One region of the Streptomyces sp. NPDC051219 genome, then DNA from elsewhere that is predicted to be linked to it. Evidence: riboswitches for the same ligand, from Rfam matches in the RefSeq annotation. Region 1 holds a riboswitch; each other region holds the start of a gene.
What was found. Region 1 has a riboswitch for cyclic di-AMP ahead of AB0M62_RS24935 (LysM peptidoglycan-binding domain-containing protein). Riboswitches for the same ligand answer to the same signal wherever they lie in the genome.
Positions count from the first base shown of each region.

Region 1 (3,156 bases):
GGTCCGCGACCAGGCGATCGGCGTCCTGGCCACGGGGCCGCCGGCGGTCCACCAGGCCCTGCTCTGGCGGCAGTGGAGCAAGACCGTGACCCTCTTCCTCCACACCGCACCCCAGTTGAGCGGCGACGAGTACGAGCAACTCGCCGCCCGCGGTATCGCGGTGGTGGACGGCCTGGTGACGGGTCTCGCGGTGGCGGGCGACCGTCTCACCCGGTTGACTCTGGCGGGCGGCCGGGTGATCCCCTGTCAGGCTCTCGTCGTGGCCCCGCGCTTCACTGCCCGCGCCGACGTACTCACCGGCCTGGGCCTTGAGGCGACCGAACAGGAGATGCATGGCCATGTGATCGGCAGCTACATCGCCGCAGACCCGACCGGCGCCACGCTGGACACCGCCGAGTACGTCTACCGCCTCCTGACCGACCCGGCCCTCCCGCATTCCATAGCCCGCCACTACAACACCCATTGGTTCCAGCGCTACAGCGAGTGAAATTCCGTCGAGGCGTGCGACTGCCTTCCGCCGTCACGGAGTTGGAAATTCCTGGCGCGGAGCGAGATCAAGGCGGCCCGACGAGCTCGGCATAAGCGAAAGGGTGAGTCGTTCGCGGCGACGTCAGACGGAGACGCGACGATGGTCCACGGCATCGGGAGAGCGTGTCCATGTATGTCCATGTAGTGAACTACTAGAAAAATGTGGACATACTAGACTGATGCGGAAATAGGATGAGCAATATGGGCAAATTTGCCACCAGTGTCGATCCCTCTCAGCCGAACGGAGCGTGCGCCGTATCGGCCCGCCGGAGTGAGTGGCTGCGAGGCGCGCGGGCGAAAACACCCTCGCTGGGCGAGTTTTTCGACCGGCAATGGCATGTATGACACGTAATGCCCGAATAGGCCCTCACGTCTATTTCCAGGCTATTCACGCGAGTTGTCGTATCGCTCATCGGCTAGGGCGGCGGGGGTTGCCCAATGCCACCAGTGATTCCGCTCACATCCGCACCGTTGCACGGAATCCCCCACCGCGTTCATTCCCCTTCCAGAGAAAGAAAGTTGAGTTTTCACTCCAGGGTGGGTGACGGGATTTCCCCCTCCCGGATCCGCCTTGTGGATTGCGTTGCAGAATTCAGGGCTTGTTCCGCCCGGCCGATCTCGCTTACGGTCACCGTCAATCCAGGTGGACCGCCGAATCCTGCCACCGCCTGGAAACCGCACCCACCACTCACGCACGGCAGGAGCGGGGGACCCAGGTAAGCCGCCGATCCGGAATCCGGAACGGCTCGGGGTTAAGTCGCAGCACACCGCGGCCGGGCATCTCCAGCCCGAACCCGACAGCTCACCTCGCAGGCGACGGAGAGGAATTCGTCATGCCCGCAAAGGGTAAGCACCGTCGTCCCAAGGCCAACCCGATCACCCGTGGCTTTGTGGCCGCGGGCACCGGCGGCGCCGCTCTCGCACTGCCGCTGATGGGCGCCACCGGCGCCATCGCGGTGGAGAAGGCCGCGCCAACCGTTGCCGCCGAGAAGGCCGCCGCTCCGGTCGCAGCCGCCGCTGCCGCCCCCAAGATGTACTCCGTGGTCGCGGGCGACTACCTGTCCAAGATCGCCCAGGAGCAGAACCTCAGCGGCGGCTGGAAGAAGCTGTACAAGGACAACTGGAAGGTCGTCGGGGCCAACCCCTCGCTGATTCGTCCCGGCCAGACGCTGACGATCGGCGCGAAGGCGGCTGACGCTGCCGAGCAGAAGACCACTGCGCCCGGCACGAGCGCTGGTGTGGCGAAGAAGGCCACCGCGAAGCCTGCTGCCGCGAAGCCCACCTACACCAACGACCTCGACGGCTGGATTCGCGAGTCGCTCGCGGTCATGGCAGAGCACGGCATACCCGGCAGCTACGAAGGCATCCACCGCAATATCATGCGCGAGTCGTCGGGCAACCCGCTGGCGATCAACAACTGGGACTCCAACGCCGTGGCCGGCACGCCGTCCAAGGGGCTCCTCCAGGTCATCGACCCGACGTTCCGGGCCTACCACGTGCCCGGTACGTCGATGGACAGCTATGACCCGGTCGCCAACATCACGGCCGCGTGCAACTACGCTGCCGACCGGTACGGCTCGATCGACAACGTGAACGGGCCCTACTAGGCCTCGCCGAGTGGTTCGGCACCTCCTGCCCGGCGCGCCGCCGCCACGGGCAGGAGGTGCCGAAATCTCCGTTGCCGACCACCTGCTCCCCCCGGCCCACTGCTCCCCACCGTCCTCCACCACTCGCCCTTTCGGCGGATCAAGCGCCCACTGTGCGTTTCGCGTGTGATCGACTGTTCGCTTCGGATAGGGTGATCCGTGTGGAGGTGGTCTGCTGTGCCCAACGAGCACGAGCAGCTGTTCGCTTCGGTCGATGCCCTTCTGGAGCAGGCGGCCGCGCATGACGCGCTTCCGGATCCCGACGAGCGCAGGCGGCTGCGTGAGGCGGCCGGCCTGAGCCAGGAGCAGGTCGCGAGGGCCCTCTCGGTGCGGCGCGAGACCGTGACCGGCTGGGAGTCGGGGCGGACCGATCCACGGCCGCCGAAGCGGGCCGCGTACGCCCGGCTCCTGGACGGCCTTGCCGCCCGCCACCCCGCACCTTCGACCGCCGCCTCGGCGCCCCCGGTGCCGCAGACCTTCACTCCGGCGCCGCCGGAGGCGGAGGTGCCCGCTCCGGAGGCCGCGCCCCGGCCCGCGCCCGTGCCGATGGTGTCCGAGCCGGCCGCTCCTCCGACACGGTCGGCGCACCCCCGGCAGTCGACGGCCTCACCGTCGGCCCGTTCGGGCGCCCGGCAGGCCGCGCCGAAGAAGGCCGCCCCAAAACAGGCTGCCCGGAAGCGGGCTGCCGATCAACCCGCCGTCGACGTGGACCCCCGCTTCGCTCACGGCCCGCTGGCGGTGCTGGACGGCGACGGATCGGCGTACTGCGTCGGCGGCCTGGTGCTCGACTGCCCGGCCACCGACATCCCCCTGCTGGTCGACTGGACGCTGAACGAGGCCAAGCTGGGCGCGACCCGGCTGCACCGCAACGGCAAGGACGCCGACCCGCTGATCGTTCTCACGGGGACTGCTGCCGAACGCCTTGGACTCCCGGCCGGGTTGGCGGACCGGCGGGGCCTGCGGCTGCCCGACGACCACACCG
Region 1 covers NZ_JBFBAS010000025.1:54,134-57,289, reverse strand. The annotation lists partial or broken gene AB0M62_RS24940 (NAD(P)/FAD-dependent oxidoreductase) at 1-382, shown strand, start outside; cyclic di-AMP (ydaO/yuaA leader) riboswitch at 1,168-1,357, shown strand; gene AB0M62_RS24935 (LysM peptidoglycan-binding domain-containing protein) at 1,362-2,135, shown strand; gene AB0M62_RS24930 (helix-turn-helix domain-containing protein) at 2,352-3,156, shown strand, end outside.

Region 2 (3,156 bases), on a different contig from region 1:
GGACTTCGCGCGGGCGCTCCGGGACGGGATGGCCGCCGAGAGTGACGACGTGCAGGCCATCACCCACCGTCAGTGCGAGTGGCTTTCGGTGACTGGCACGCCGACCCGCTCGTACTTCGTCGGGCTCGGTGAGATGTATGTCTCCGACCCCCGCTTCACCGCCACGTTCGACAAGCACGGAACCGGCACAGCGGCCTTCATCCGCGATGCGATGAGGATCTACGGCGAGCGGCACCTGTCCGACGGATAGCCGAGGGGCGGGGGGCTGCCGGGGGGCGGGACTGCCGGCGTCTCGGGACGGCGGCGGTTCCCTTCCCATTCGTCGCCCGGTTGGCCGTTGCCCGGTCGCCGCCTCCCGGCGGTGCGGACAGCCTGGGTGAGTGGGGCACGAAGGAGGGCACATCGAGGACCGGGACCAGGACGAAGGCATCGGGAGCAGGATCACGCGCCGCTTTGTCCGCACCCTGCCCGCGCTGCTGATCGTCGTCGGCATGGTCTTCGATCTCTCGACCCCGCCGGGCTTCACCGGGTCACCGTTCTTCTCGGCGGCGCCGCTCATCGCCGCGCCGCTGTTCTCCTTCGGCACCACCTTCCTGACCGGCGCGACCGCCTCCCTGGCCGTGCTCCTCCTGCACATCCGCAACGGAACGATGCTGAAGGTGGAGGCGGTGACCGAGTTGGTCACCGTGGTGACCGTGGCCGCTCTGGCGCTGCTCACCAACCGGGTCGTACGGCGCAGTGGCGAGCGGCTCGCCTCCGCGCGCGGGATCGCGGAGGCCGCCCAGCGCGCCCTGCTCCCGACCCCGGTCGAACGGATCGGCGGGCTCCACGTCGCCGCGCGGTACGAGGCCGCGCAGGCGGACGCGTTCATCGGCGGTGACCTCTACGCCGTACAGGACACGCCGTACGGAGTACGCCTGATCGTGGGCGACGTACGAGGCAAGGGACTCGAAGCGGTGGAGGCGGTCGCCATCGTGATCGGGGCGTTCCGCGAGGCCGCCGAGCAGGAGTCCACCCTCGAAGGGGTGGCGCAGCGGCTGGAGCGGGCACTGCGGCGCGAGGGAACCCGCCGGGACAGTCTCGACGCGGTGGAAGGCTTCACCACGGCCGTGCTGGCGGAGATCCCGCACGACGGTGGCGGGCTGCGGCTGGTGAACCGGGGGCATCCGGAGCCGTTGCGGCTGTACGCCGACGGGAGGGTGGAGGCGCTCACGCCCGCCGAAACCGCGCTGCCGCTGGGGATGGGCGACCTGGCCGGCTGGCCCGACCGAGCGGAGGAGCATGAGTTCCCGCCCGGAGCCACCCTGCTCCTCTACACGGACGGGCTCTCCGAGGCGCGGGACGCGGCCGGGAACTTCTACGACCCGCAGGAACGGCTCCGGGGCCGCATTTTCTCGGGGCCCGACGCGTTGCTGGCCGCATTGGTCACCGATGTGCGGCAGTACACGGGCGGCGGTTCGACCGACGACATGGCGCTGCTGGCGGTCAGCCGCCCTGCGGAGAGACAGTCGGACCGGCGTACCACCGTACCGGTGGTCGGCAGGAACGGACACGGTGCGTAGTCGAAAGGCACCGCTCCGCATAACAATTGACGAACCATCAGGGTGCGGGTGTTTTGTGAGAGGCGGTCAACTCGCCCGATATCGCACCCTCCTGTCCCGGAAAGTCCGGCCGGGGAGCCTTAACGATCAATGGGAACAGCTTGGAATCCGGCCCTGGTGTCTATTAACGTTCGATAACGCAGCGCGGTCGTCCCAGCCGTCGCAAGAGACGGCACCGTGCGCATGCGCCGAATTCCGCAAGGGAACCGGGGAACCACCAACTTGGGGTGAATCGGGCTGAAACCGGCCCGTAGGAGACCTTCCTGCTCCGAACCCGTCAGCTAACCCGGTAGGCGAGAAGGAAGGAAAGGAGCACGCCTCCGTGGCGTCCAACAGCCCTGCCCCCGAAGTAACCCGGTTCATGACGAAGTCAGTTCCGGGAGGCACCGAAGGATTCGGCGTCGAGGAGGGGGCGTGGGAGGAGTGGAACCCCACTGAGGACTCCGTCCGTCCCGTACGCGGCCGGCACCGCGTCGCCAAGCAGCGCGGCGGACTCGCGCGCAGCTCCACGGTTCTCGGAGTCGGCGTCATCGCCGCGGTCGGCGCAGGCGGCATCGCCACCGCGCAGGACAAGCCGGCCGTCACCATCTCGCTTCCCGACTCCATCACCTCCGCGCTGCCGGACGCCGGATCGCTGCCCGGCGTGGGCGCGCTGATATCCGGTGACGACAGCGACGAGGACGAGAACACCTCGGTCGACGCCCCGCTCACCATGGCCGGCGTCAGCGCCGAGGAGGCCCAGCAGGGCACCACCGACGCGGGCGAGGCACTGCGCACCCGCATCCTGCTCCAGGCCGAGCAGCAGCAGGACGCCGCCGACGCCGAGGCCCGGGCCGCCGCGGAGAAGGCCGCGGCCGACACGGCAGCGGCGGAAGCCAAGAAGCAGCAGGACGCCGCGACCGCGAAGGCGGCCGCGGAGAAGAAGGCCGCGGAAGAGGCGGCGAAGGCCGAGGCGGAGGCCGAGCGGCTCGCCAAGCTGGCGGCCGGCTACTCCCTCCCCACCTCTTCCTACACCCTGACCTCGCACTACGGTCAGTCCGGCTCGATGTGGTCCTCCGGTCAGCACACCGGTCTCGACTTCGCCGCGCCGACGGGTACGCCGGTCAAGGCGGTCCACGGCGGGACCATCAAGTCGGCGGGCTGGTCCGGGGCCTACGGCTACCGCATCGTGCTGGAGCTCGCGGACGGCACGGAGGTCTGGTACTGCCACCTCTCCTCGATGTCCGTGACCTCCGGCCAGGTCACCAACGGCGAGACCATCGGGCGAGTCGGCGCCACCGGCAATGTCACCGGCCCGCACCTGCACCTGGAGGTGCGCACGGGCGGAAGCACGGTCGACCCGCTGGCGTGGCTGCGCGGCAAGGGCCTCACGGTCTGATCTCCGAGGGCCCGGGGGCGGTCCGGAATACCGGAACCGTCCCGGCCTGTTGATCAACGAATGACCTCTCTCCGCAAGCTGGGTACGTCCAGCCTTCAGGTCTTCCCCCTCGCTCTCGGCGGCAACGTCTTCGGCTGGACCGCCGACCGCGCGCAGTCCTTCGGTCCTCGACGCCTA
Region 2 covers NZ_JBFBAS010000003.1:40,151-43,306, reverse strand. The annotation lists gene AB0M62_RS05050 (MerR family transcriptional regulator) at 1-250, shown strand, start outside; gene AB0M62_RS05045 (PP2C family protein-serine/threonine phosphatase) at 402-1,562, shown strand; cyclic di-AMP (ydaO/yuaA leader) riboswitch at 1,778-1,912, shown strand; gene AB0M62_RS05040 (M23 family metallopeptidase) at 1,963-2,979, shown strand; partial or broken gene AB0M62_RS05035 (aldo/keto reductase) at 3,040-3,156, shown strand, end outside.
Region 2: another riboswitch for cyclic di-AMP. It lies ahead of AB0M62_RS05040 (M23 family metallopeptidase); the one in region 1 lies ahead of AB0M62_RS24935 (LysM peptidoglycan-binding domain-containing protein).

Region 3 (3,156 bases), on a different contig from region 1:
CGGCGGCCCCGCCCCCGAATCCGGAAGGCGCCCCAACTCTCCCCTGCCCCTACAGCGGCAGCAGGTCCGGCCGCTTCGGTTCCACGTGGTCGCCCGACGACTCGCCGCGCAGCCGCCGTCCGATCCACGGCACCAGATGTTCCCGCGCCCACTGGATGTTGTCCCGGCGCACCTCCGCCGAGCCCCGTGGCGGCTCCGGCGGCCATACCTGGTCCGGATCCGCCGGCACCTCGAGGCCGAGCACCTGGGCGGCCCGGAGCGCCACCCGCGTGTGCCCCTCGGGCGAGAGATGCAGCCGGTCGCCGTCCCAGGCGCGCCTGTCCTGGACCGACTTGAGCGACCACAGGTCGAGCACCGGGCAGTCGTAGCGGTCGGCGATCGACCGCACATGCGCCGTGTACGTGGCGATCTTGCCCCGCAGATGACGCAGCACCGGCACCCCGCGGGTGTCGAACCCAGTAGTGATCATTACCGTCCCGACCCCCGACGTCAGATCCGCGACGGCCGCCTCGAACCGCTCGGCAACCGCGTCGGGGTCACTGCCCGGCCGGATGATGTCGTTGCCGCCGGCACAGAAGCTCACCAGGTCCGGCGCGAGCGCCTTCGCCCGCGGCACCTGCTCCTCCACGATCTGGTCCAGGAGCCGGCCGCGCACCGCCAGGTTGGCGTACCGGAACGCGTGCTCCGGTCGCTGGTCGGCGAGGAGCACCGCCAAGCGGTCGGCCCACCCCACGAAGGAGCCATCCAGTCCTGGATCGCCCACGCCCTCGGTGAAGCTGTCACCGATCGCCGCGTACGACCCGAATGCACCGCTGCTCATTGATCTCGAATCGTCTGCCACGGGAGCACATCCTTCACCGGCGGATGTGACCTACGCGACCGTAAGGAGGGGTTGACGCGGCGTGACATAGACCACCGGGGCCGTTTCGCGTTCCGGGAATACGCCAGGAGGCCGGATCCGCCGGATCCGGCCTCCTGGTGACGCCCCGTCAGGGGGGATGCGCGTCTCAGAGGCTGACACCGTGCTGGCGCAGGTACGCCAGCGGGTCGATGTCGGAGCCGTAGCTCGGCGAGGTCCGGATCTCGAAGTGCAGGTGCGGGCCGGTCGAGTTGCCGGTGGAGCCGGACAGGCCGATCTGCTGGCCACCGGCGACACTCTGGCCCGCCGAGACGGAGAGCGAGGACAGGTGGGCGTACTGCGAGTAGCGGCCGTCGGTGTGCTGGATGACGACCTCGTTACCGTACGCGCCACTCCAGCCGGCGGAGACGACGGTGCCCGCACCGATGGCCTTGAGGCTGGTGCCGGAGCCCGCGGCGAAGTCGACACCGGTGTGGTAGCCGCTGGACCACATGGATCCGGACATGCGGTACGAGGTGGTGACGGGCGCGTCGACCGGGGCGGTGAAGTAGCCGGAGGATTTCGCCGCCCCGCTGTTCGAGGTGGCGGTGCCGGTGTTTTTGGCCGGGGCGCTCGCCTTGACCGGGGCGCTCGCCTTGACCGGGGCGCTCGCCTTCGCCGGGGCACTCGCCTTCGCCGGAGCGCTCTTGCGCTCGGACCGGTCGGCCCGCTCGGTCGCGGCGTCGGACTTCGCCGGCGCCTTCGCCTTGGCGCCGATGGTGAGCTTGAGGCCCGGGTGGATCAGCGACGGGTCTCCACCGACGACCGCGCGGTTGTCCTGGTAGAGCTTCTGCCAGCCGCCGTTGACATTCTGCTCGTCGGCGATCTTGGACAGGTAGTCGCCCGCGACGACGGAGTACGTCTTGGGGGCGGCCTTCGCTACGGCGACCGGAGCGGCGGCTGCGACCGGAGCGGCGGCCTTCTCGGCGGCAACGGCCGGCGCGGCCTTCTCGGCCGCGTTGGCGCCGGTGGCGCCCATCAGCGGCAGTGCGAGAGCGGCGCCACCGGTGCCCGCGGCCACGAAGCCACGGGTGATCGGGTTGGCCTTGGGACGACGGTGCTTACCCTTTGCGGGCATGACGAATTCCTCTCCGTCGCCTGCGAGGTGAGCTGTCGGGTTCGGGCTGGAGATGCCCGGCCGCGGTGTGGCTGCGACTTAACCCCGAGCCGTTCCGGATTCCGGATCGGCGGCTTACCTGGGTCCCCCGCTCCTGCCGTGCGTAAGTGGTGGGTGCGGTTCCAGGCGGTGGCAGGATTCGGCGGTCCACCTGGATTGACGGTGACCGTAGGCGAGCCGGGCAGGCGGAACAAGCCATGTATTCCGGACTCCATCCGGAATCCATTCGACGCGGTGAATATGCCGGATTTCTCCAGTCACCCTCCGTGGAGTGCGGCTCCCCAACAGCCGCCCGAGCAAAGGAATTGAGCTCTGCCGCCCCGCCACGCACCGTCACCGATATGATCCTGCTCACTGGGCGACGGGCCATCTACCGCTTAAGCATGGCAACTTGACGCCAAGCCAAGCAATTCGGTCAGACCGGACATTCGCCTGCTATCGGCCCTATAGGTGCGATCCTTATGCGATGCGGCGTAGCCGGATAACTGCCGCATCCAAATCGCCACTGAGTGCCGTCCGCAGCCCCCTGTGCATCAGCCCCGCGCCACGGTGGACACCCCCGGTGCCGAGGTACTCGTACGTGGCCGCCGGGTCGAGGCCGGCCAGCCGCAGCGCCGGCGGTGGCTCGCCGTAACGCTGGGCCTGGAGCCAGGCGAGGACCACGGCCTCGTCGCCCGTACGTACTGAACGGCGCGCGCAGTCCTCCGGTGGGCCGCCGCAGCCGGTAGACCTCTCCTTGCTGCACCACCGGCCGGATCTCCTTGTAGAGATCCACCCACTCCAGCGCCTCGGCAAGCGCCTCCTCGCTCCAGACGGAAAGATCACCGCCTACCCCCAGCACGCCCGCCACGGCGCTGACGAAGCGGAAGCGCAGCGAGCGGGCCCGGCCGTTGAGCTGCACATTCGGACTGTCGGTCACCCACGCGGCCATGATCCGCGCCGGGTGCAGCCGGCTGAAGCCGTACTTGATGTCGAGCCGGTCCAGCGGATCGGTGTTGTCGGAGGTCCACACCTGGTCGGTACGGGAGAGAACGCCAAGGCCGATCCTGCCACCGCCGCCGGAGCACGACTCGAACGCGACCTGCGGATACTCGGCGCGCAGCCGGTCGAGCAGCTCTTACAGGGCATGCACATGCTCGGG
Region 3 covers NZ_JBFBAS010000012.1:173,550-176,705, reverse strand. The annotation lists gene AB0M62_RS16845 (SGNH/GDSL hydrolase family protein) at 50-820, opposite strand; gene AB0M62_RS16840 (LysM peptidoglycan-binding domain-containing M23 family metallopeptidase) at 1,008-1,976, opposite strand; cyclic di-AMP (ydaO/yuaA leader) riboswitch at 1,981-2,170, opposite strand; partial or broken gene AB0M62_RS16835 (alpha-galactosidase) at 2,475-3,156, opposite strand, start outside.
Region 3: another riboswitch for cyclic di-AMP. It lies ahead of AB0M62_RS16840 (LysM peptidoglycan-binding domain-containing M23 family metallopeptidase); the one in region 1 lies ahead of AB0M62_RS24935 (LysM peptidoglycan-binding domain-containing protein).

Region 4 (3,156 bases), on a different contig from region 1:
CGGCACTTGGAGCGCCGACCTCGGCAACGGGTACTACGGCGGGCTCCAGTTCAGCCAGCAGACGTGGGAGGAGTTCGGCGGGCTGTCCTACGCGCCGCAGGCGGACCTCGCCAGCCGCGCTCAGCAGATCGCCGTCGCGGAGAAGGTTCTCGCCGCACAGGGGCCGCAGGCCTGGCCGAGCTGTGCCGGCAGCGCGGGGCTGACCCAGGGTGGCCTGATCGCCGATGTCGACCCGGGCCTGCCGACGGAGGACATGTCGGTCGGCCCCGCGCCCGTGCGGCCTTCGGAGGCCACTCCGGCGGACGAGCCCACCGCGCCTGCGGCGTCCGGGGCGCCCAAGGCTTCCACAGGGGCGAACACCCCTAATGCAGGCAAGTCGGATAAGAGCGGCAGTTCCTCTCCTGCCGCGTCCACCACGCCTGACGCCGCATCGACCCCGGGGGCCGGGTCCGGAGCGGGCAAGCACCGGGGCGCGCCGGCCGCCGGTGAGACAGCCGGGCCGGACGGCGCGGCAGGCGACCGCGACACCGGACGGCACGCCTCCCGTGACGCGGATGCGACGCGCGGCGGGGCTGGGGCGGAGGCGGACACGTACACCGTCCTTCCCGGCGACAACCTCTGGGACATCGCCGACAAGAAGGATGTGGCGGGCGGGTGGTCCGCGATCTACGAGGCCAACGAGACCGTCATCGGTGCCGAGCCGGACCTCATCCTTCCTGGCCAGAGCCTCGACCTGGGTCTCGATATAACCCCAAAGTAGGGGGAGTTCGGGACTTTATGTCCTAGTTTGCTCAAGTGAGACATGAGTCTCTTCGGGCCAACTGGGGCGTCTCGTCCGCCCGGTCTCGCACTTTCGCCTCTCACCTGCGGAAATGACCGTTTCGCGGATATGGGTATGGGCGTTTTCTCCCCGATGTTCGGCATTGAACATCGGGGATGCCTGTGTCTACGGTCTGAACCGCTCGCACCGCGGGCTCCTTCGACCGTCACGCCGAATCCTGCCGACGGACGGGGGAAATATTTCGACGCGTAAAGCGCCGTTGGCAGGAGCGGGGGACCCAAGGTAGGTGCCGGACGCGGCCGTTGAGACGGCAGCTGACCGGCTTGGGGTGAAGTCGCGCCAGACGCGCGGCCGGGCAACTCACTTGGCCCGAACCCGACAGCTCACCTCGTAGGCGTCGGTGAGGAGACAACTCCATGCTGGCATCCAGCACAGGCAAGCACCGCCGGTCGTCCAAGGTCGCCCGTATCGCCACGCTCGCCGGCGTCGCCGGCGCGGCTGTCGCCGTCCCGCTGATGGGCGCCACCTCGGCGTCCGCCGCCTCCGTCGCCACCTGGGACGCTGTGGCCCAGTGCGAGTCCGGCGGCAACTGGTCGATCAACACCGGCAACGGCTACTACGGCGGCCTGCAGTTCTCGCAGTCCAGCTGGGCAGCCGCCGGCGGTACGAAGTACGCCTCCCGCGCCGACCTCGCGACCAAGAACCAGCAGATCGCCACCGCCGAGGTGCTTCTCGACATGCAGGGCCCGGGTGCCTGGGCCTGCGCCGGCGCCGGCAACCTGACCAACGACGGTGTGGACCCGGGTGTCGACACCGGCGCCGCGAAGCCGGCCGCGCAGCCGAAGCCCGCGAAGCCGGCCGAGAAGCGCGCCGAGCCGGCCAAGGCGAGCCGCTCCGAGGCCCGCTCCGAGGCCCCCAAGGCCGCCCAGTCCTTCAAGAAGGGCGACGGCGAGTACAAGGTGAAGGCCGGCGACACCCTCGCCGAGATCGCCCAGGCTGAGAAGGTAAAGGGCGGCTGGGAGAAGCTGTTCGAGCTGAACAAGGACATCGTCGAGGACGCCGACGTCATCCACCCGGGCCAGCAGCTGCACCTCGGCTGACAACCGCCCCCGGCCGGGACCCGCCTCGGCGGAGACCGGTCCCACCCCAGAAACAGCCCCGGTCCGGCGCGCTTTCCCCCGTGCGCGCCGGGCCGGGGCTTCTGTATTACTGGCCGGTGCCGCGCATTACTGTCCAGTACCGCGTGGTCCTTATGTACCGGACCGCGGTTATTCGGGGCTGTTTTCGTCCCAGGGGCCGGGCGGTCGGCCGACCTGTGCCCCGGAGCCGGTTAGGCTCATGGCGCAAGGCCAATGAGACCCTGCACTCATAGCGTCACATCCCAGAAGGAGATGCTCGTGCCGTCCATCGACGTCGTCGTAGCCCGGGAAATCCTGGACTCCCGAGGCAACCCCACGGTCGAGGTCGAGGTCGGCCTCGACGACGGCAGCACGGGTCGTGCTGCAGTTCCGTCCGGTGCTTCCACCGGAGCGTTCGAGGCCCTCGAGCTTCGCGACGGTGACCCGAACCGCTACCACGGCAAGGGCGTCGAGAGGGCCGTCCTCGCCGTCATCGAGCAGATCGGCCCGGAGCTCGTCGGGTACGACGCCACCGAGCAGCGTCTGATCGACCAGGCGATGTTCGACCTGGACGCCACCCCGGACAAGTCCTCGCTCGGCGCCAACGCCATCCTCGGCGTCTCCCTCGCCGTCGCGCACGCCGCCTCCGAGGCATCCGACCTGCCGCTCTTCCGCTACCTCGGCGGCCCGAACGCGCACCTTCTGCCCGTTCCGATGATGAACATCCTGAACGGCGGCTCGCACGCCGACTCCAACGTGGACATCCAGGAGTTCATGATCGCGCCGATCGGCGCCGAGTCCTTCTCCGAGGCCCTGCGCTGGGGCACCGAGGTCTACCACACCCTGAAGAAGGTCCTGAAGGAGAAGGGGCTCTCCACCGGCCTCGGCGACGAGGGCGGCTTCGCGCCGAACCTCGAATCCAACCGGGCCGCGCTGGACCTCATCCTCGAGGCCGTCCGGCAGGCCGGCTACGAGCCCGGCAAGGACATCGCGCTCGCGCTCGACTGCGCCGCCTCAGAGTTCTACAAGGACGGCGCGTACGAGTTCGAGGGCAAGTCCCGCTCGGCCGCCGAGATGACCGAGTACTACGAGGAGCTCGTCGCCTCGTACCCGCTCGTCTCCATCGAGGACCCGCTGTTCGAGGACGACTGGGCCGGCTGGAAGGCCATCACCGACAAGCTCGGCTCCAAGGTCCAGCTGGTCGGCGACGACCTGTTCGTCACCAACCCGGAGCGGCTTGCCCGAGGCATCGAGGAG
Region 4 covers NZ_JBFBAS010000001.1:449,172-452,327, forward strand. The annotation lists gene AB0M62_RS02135 (transglycosylase family protein) at 1-760, shown strand, start outside; cyclic di-AMP (ydaO/yuaA leader) riboswitch at 1,026-1,193, shown strand; gene AB0M62_RS02140 (transglycosylase family protein) at 1,198-1,881, shown strand; gene eno (phosphopyruvate hydratase) at 2,179-3,156, shown strand, end outside.
Region 4: another riboswitch for cyclic di-AMP. It lies ahead of AB0M62_RS02140 (transglycosylase family protein); the one in region 1 lies ahead of AB0M62_RS24935 (LysM peptidoglycan-binding domain-containing protein).